2 regions of the Cobetia sp. 1AS1 genome follow, and region 2 is predicted to be linked to the other one. Evidence: predicted binding sites of a transcription regulator. Region 2 holds the regulator's gene; the other holds the start of a gene.
What was found. Region 2 encodes sigma-54, which starts transcription at its own class of promoters, with help from an activator protein. Its sites were predicted from a motif close to TGGCACNNNNNTTGCTNT; they were not measured.
Positions count from the first base shown of each region.

Region 1 (3,115 bases), on a different contig from region 2:
CAGAGCAGTAGATGATCGGGAAGTCGAGCTGCTCGTCAGTCGCGCCCAGGTTGTCGAACAGATCGAAGATCTGGTCAACGACCCAGTCAGGACGAGAGCCCGGACGGTCGATCTTGTTGACGACGACGATCGGCTTCAGGCCCTGGGCGAATGCCTTCTGGGTCACGAAGCGAGTCTGCGGCATCGGGCCATCGACGGCATCGACCAGCAGCAGCACGGAATCGACCATGGACATCACGCGCTCGACTTCGCCACCGAAGTCAGCGTGCCCAGGGGTATCCACGATGTTGATGTGGTAGTCGTTCCACTGGATCGCGGTGTTCTTCGCGAGAATGGTGATGCCGCGCTCTTTTTCCTGGTCGTTGGAATCCATGATGCGTTCCTGACCCTCGGCCTTGCGGTCCAGGGTGCCAGACTGACTCAGGAGCTTGTCGACCAGGGTAGTTTTACCGTGGTCAACGTGGGCGATGATGGCTATGTTGCGAAGTTTCTCGATCACGACGGGAACCTGTGCGGAAAATGGGCGCTCGCGTACCGGGCGCTTGTGATTTGGGGCGCATTATAGGGGGCATGGCATGCCTCCTGCCAGCATCGTGCATTCACGAGGCGAGTCAGCGAGTGCCTTCAATTGGCCTGAAGTGCCCAAATGGTTGTCTCTCAAGTCTTTTCCGCGCCCTTGTCGCGGATGAAAAAAACTTGTGAGTCGAGGCAAACATGAGGATGAAAGAAAGAAATGACCGCAATGTGATGCTGACGTGATCATCGGGTGTGAGCGGGGAACTCCCGGGATTCAGCGTTTTGCACCAATGTGGCGCAATGGCGTTTTTTGGTGCACTCAAATGATGAATCTGCACTGCGCGGCAAGAATTTTTGCACCTTGTCGGCCCATCTTTGGTCGGGTTTCCGTGCTGCATGCATGAAGATGGTGATGTTTTTTTTCAGCATATTCATGAGCTTACTGAAATGACCGATGCGGCGTGCGCCATTCTGGCACGCTCGCTGCATTGTTAGAGCATCCTGTCTGATGGCTGGCATAACGACGCCGACCATGAGAGAAAAGGCTTACAAAATAGAGCAATAACCCCAGACAACGCTGACACCAACTGTAACCAGAGCCGCCGGCTCCATCGGAGAATTACCATGGCTGAGAAGACACTTGCCCTGATTGAAGAACACGAAGTCAAGTGGGTTGATCTGCGCTTCACCGACACCAAGGGCAAGGAGCAGCACGTCTCCATCCCGGCGCGTACAGTGGATGAGGAATTCTTCGAGAACGGCCAGATGTTCGATGGTTCCTCCATCGAAGGTTGGAAGGGCATCAACGAATCCGACATGATCCTGATGCCGGACGACGGCACTGCCTTCCTCGACCCGTTCACCGAAGACACCACCCTGGTGCTGCGCTGCGACGTCATCGAGCCGGCCACCATGCAGGGCTATGAGCGCGATCCGCGTTCCGTCGCCAAGCGTGCCGAGGAATTCCTGAAGTCCACCGGTCTGGGCGACACCGCCTTCTTCGGTCCGGAGCCGGAATTCTTCATCTTCGACGAAGTGCACTGGAAGAACGAGATGAACGGTTCCATGTTCAAGATCTCTTCCGAAGAAGGTGCCTGGGCGACCGATTCCACGCCGGAAGGTGGCAACCTGGGTCACCGTCCGCGTCTGAAGGGCGGCTACTTCCCGGTCCCGCCGATCGACAGCTTCCACGATATCCGTGCTGCCATGTGCAACACCCTGGAAGCCATCGGTCAGGAAGTCGAAGTTCACCACCACGAAGTGGCGAACGCCGGCCAGAACGAGATCGGCGTCAAGTTCAACACCCTGGTCAAGAAGGCCGATGAGGTTCAGGAACTCAAGTACGTGATCCACAACGTGGCTCACGCCTACGGCAAGTCCGCGACCTTCATGCCCAAGCCGCTGGTCGGTGACAACGGTTCCGGCATGCACGTTCACCAGTCCTTCTGGAAGGATGGCGACAACCAGTTCGCCGGTGACGAGTACGCGGGTCTGTCCGAAATGGCCCTCTACTACATTGGCGGCATCATCAAGCACGCTCGTGCGCTGAATGCCTTCACCAATGCGTCCACCAACTCCTACAAGCGTCTGGTGCCGGGCTTCGAAGCGCCGGTCATGCTGGCCTACTCTGCCCGCAACCGCTCCGCTTCCATCCGTATCCCGTACACCGCCAGCCCGAAAGGCAAGCGTGTCGAGGCGCGTTTCCCAGATCCGACGGCCAACCCGTACCTAGCGTTCTCCGCGATGCTGATGGCCGGTATCGACGGTATCAAGAACAAGATCCACCCGGGCGACGCGATGGACAAGAACCTCTACGACCTGCCGGCCGAAGAAGCCAAGTCCATTCCGACCGTGGCCGAGAGCCTCGAACAGGCCCTGACCGCGCTGGACGGCGATCGTGAGTTCCTGACCCAGGGCGGCGTCTTCACCGACGACATGATCGATGCCTACCTCGAGCTGAAGGGCGAAGACGTCCAGCGCCTGCGCATGGCGACTCACCCGCTCGAATTCGACATGTACTACAGCGTCTAAGTACAGCAGCGTCTAAGTACTGCAGAGGTTGAGGCAGACATTCGCTAGCCACGCCATCTGACGGAGTGCCTTCCAGGTGAAGGCCATCCCCGGACGATGACGACAGCAGGGCCATACCGACAGGTGTGGCCCTGTTTTCGTTGTGGCCCTGTTTTTCGTTGTGGCCCTGTTTTTCGTTGTGGCCCTGTTTCGTTCTATCTCTTTGCTCTGATCCTTTGCTCTGCCCTGATCCTTTTCCCTGAGATCGGCCATGCTGATGACAGGCGCGGAGGGCGCGGTGGTAGCCTTGCGTGACAGTCAATGCACACAGGCATCTTGTCGAAGGCCCCAAATGCTGGCATCAACGCGGTAAGCTTTGTAACTTGTTAGCCTTGTCATCAGGCAGCAGGATCGCCTGTCGATAGACCCAACCCGCTGGAGCTGCCTGCGGCTTCTGGCCTCCCATGACTCTCTTCAGGAATCTTCGGATGTGGCCCTTCGTATCCTCCCTGCGCGTCGCGAACCCCGCGACTGACTCGCGTGCACTGCCAGCAGCGCGCCCCGAGCCACTGCAGTGCCTGCTGCTGGC
Region 1 covers NZ_JARWKU010000003.1:290,229-293,343, forward strand. The annotation lists gene typA (translational GTPase TypA) at 1-499, opposite strand, end outside; gene glnA (glutamate--ammonia ligase) at 1,141-2,547, shown strand; gene QD280_RS08475 (DUF4124 domain-containing protein) at 3,015-3,115, shown strand, end outside.
Region 1: the regulator sigma-54 is predicted to act here: its motif matches at 989-1,006, upstream of glnA (glutamate--ammonia ligase).

Region 2 (3,115 bases):
CCTTTATCCAGCGGGTTGCCATTCAATTGTAACCCTTTTTGACTACGAGCAAACCCTGATCGGACGCTCTGCAACAGGCTTGACGGCCACCGTCTGGCGATGTTTTCGCACCCTTGCCAGTGGCGTCAGATGTCGTGAGCGTCTGTACCGACAATGCCCAAGCTTTGCGCAAAGATCAACGCTGCGCTGCATCGTGGCTCAGTGCTTGTCTTCAACTCAGTGAGGGGTATCGGAGTGGACTTCAAGGGCACGTCTGATGGGTGGTGCGTGAAAGACGCGCAAGAAGGCGGGTTTTCGTCGCCAATCCCTGCATGTACGTCACCTTTCAGGCGCTCCGATTGCGTGGAGCAAGCGGCGTTCCGGGAGGTTCACCGGGTGTCATCCAGGTGCAATACGCGCAAAAGTGACTTTAAAAACATGCGATTGACGGTGAATGACGCTGCCGTAACGGCGGTTTTTTACCGTCATCCTGCGCGCCGTCATGTGCCATGACGGGCAATTGGCGAGCGGTTGCCGGGATGACAGGGAACGCGACAGGCGTACCGCTGCCCGCGAAGTCAGAGGCTGATGAGCGGAAAATCCAGCGCTTGAGGTTGGCGGCGGCTGCCATTGTGGAGGTGAAAGCAGGGCATGGCAGCCGCAGGTGACGGGTCAGGCCAGACGCTTGCGCTCGCTGGAGGAGGGGATGCCCATCGCTTCGCGATACTTGGCCACGGTACGGCGTGCGACCTCGATGCCATCGCTGGCGAGCAGATCGACCAGCCGCGAGTCGGAGAGAGGCTTGCGGGCCGGCTCTTCCGCGATCAGCTTGCGGATGCGGGCACGAATGGCGGTGCTTGAGTGGGCGTCGCCATTGCCGCTGCCACCGACCTGGCTCGAGAAGAAGAACTTGAGCTCGAAGACGCCGCGCGGGGTGTGGATGTACTTCTGGGTCGTGACCCGCGAGATGGTCGATTCGTGCATCTCGACCACTTCGGCGATGTTGGCCAGAATCAGCGGCTTCATGCCTTCCTCGCCTTGCTCGAGGAAGTCGATCTGGCGTGCCATGATCTCGCGGCCGACCTTGAGCAGGGTGTCATTGCGTGATGACAGGCTCTTCATCAGCCAGCGCGCTTCCTGCAGGTTGTCCTTGAGGAAGGTGTTGTCGGCGGACTTGTCGGCACGCTTGATCAGTGCGGCGTATTCCGGCTGGATGCGCAGCTTGGGCAGCGCTTCCGGGTTGAGCTCGACCTGCCAGCCATGCCGGGTATGGCGCACCAGCAGATCAGGGATCACGTAATCGCTGGCGGGCTCGCCCCAGGCGGATGCCGGACGCGGATCGAGCGCACGTACCAGGCGAATGACGTGGTCCAGCTCGTCATCGTCAAGGCTCAGGCGCCGCTTGAGCAGCTTGCGATCATCGTTGCCCAGTGCCTCGAGGAATTGGCGTACCAGGCGGCGCGCCTGCGCCAGCAGCGGCAGATCATCCGGCAGCAGCGCCAGTTGCAGCAGCAGGCATTCGCGCAGATCACGGGCAAAGACGCCGGTCGGGTCGAACTGCTGCAGACGCAGCAATACCTGCTCGAGCTCGGAGGCCTTGAGGCCGGGCAGGCCCTGGCCACGCAGGCCATCGACCAGCTCATCGAGAGACAGGCTCAGATAGCCGGCACCGTCGACGGCATCGATCAGGCTCTCCGCCATCTGGCGTTCACGGCCATCGAGGTCGGTCATCGCCAGCTGCCAGCGCAGGTGGTCCTGCAGGCTCTCGACGCTGGTATTGCGATCGAAGTCCGGCCCTTCTTCGCTCCCGCTGCCACTGCCGGAGCTGGTCAGGCTACCGGCGTGGTCCTGGTAGAGGTCCGACCAGTCACTGTCGAGGGGGTATTCCTCGGGAATCTCGCTCGAGGAGTCGGCAGTGGAGATCTCGCTCGAATCCTGTGTCTCGACGACATCCAGCGACTCGTAGTCCTCGTCGAGCTCCAACATGGGGTTGGACTCGAGGGCTTGCTGAATCTCCTGACGCAGGTCGAGCGTCGACAGCTGCAGCAGCTGGATCGCTTGCTGGAGCTGCGGCGTCATGGTCAGCGAGGTGCCGAGGCGGAGTTGCAGGGTGGGTTTCATGGAGTCAGTCAATTCACGGCAAAGGAACGTGCTTACTACGCTATACCGTGACTCGGGGCACTGACAAGAGGTTGTCGTGAATATTCAAGCAACTTGCATGCCATGTTTCCACCAAGGTGGTATGGACGTCATGCATGCGTCTGATGTCAGACATGAAAAAGCCGCTACGCGATAAAATCACGCAGCGGCTTTCGAAGCTTTCGCCTCCGGTGGGCTCAGCGCAGCCGCTGACCCTAGAGCGTGAACTCGTGGCCCAGGTAGACGTCGCGCACCTGCTGGTTGGCCAGGATGGAGTCCGCATCACCGTGGGCGATGATCTGGCCATCGCCGACGATATAGGCGGTGTCACAGATATCGAGTGTCTCGCGCACGTTGTGGTCGGTGATCAGCACGCCGATGCCACGATCGCGCAGTTGGCGCACGATGCTCTTGATCTCGCCCACCGAGATGGGGTCGACGCCGGCGAAGGGCTCATCGAGCAGTACGAAGTCCGGCTCGGTGGCAAGCGCCCGGGCGATCTCGACCCGTCGACGCTCGCCGCCGGACAGGCTCATGCCGGCGCTGGCGCGGATGTGCGTGATGCTGAATTCCTCGAGCAACTCTTCAAGGCGTGCCTTGCGGCCATTGCGATCCAGGTCCTTGCGGGTCTCCAGGATCGCCATGATGTTGTCGGCCACCGACAGCTTGCGGAAGATCGACGCCTCCTGCGGCAGATAGCCGATGCCGGCGCGTGCACGCTGATGCATGGCGGCAGCGGAGAGGTCCTGGTCATCGATGGAGACGTTGCCGGCATCGGCGCGCACCAGCCCGACGATCATGTAGAACGAGGTCGTCTTGCCGGCGCCATTGGGGCCCAGCAGGCCGACGATGTCGCCCTGGCGGATCTCCAGCGAGATGTCCTTGACCACCTTGCGGCCCTTGTAGGCCTTGGCCAGATGGCGAGCGCTCAGCGTACGCGGAGTAGCAGCAGTCATGACTCAGTTTTCCTTGCTGGCATTGGCGCCGCGCGGCGTCA
Region 2 covers NZ_JARWKU010000004.1:129,843-132,957, forward strand. The annotation lists gene QD280_RS09200 (RNA polymerase factor sigma-54) at 652-2,100, opposite strand; gene lptB (LPS export ABC transporter ATP-binding protein) at 2,334-3,074, opposite strand; gene lptA (lipopolysaccharide transport periplasmic protein LptA) at 3,078-3,115, opposite strand, start outside.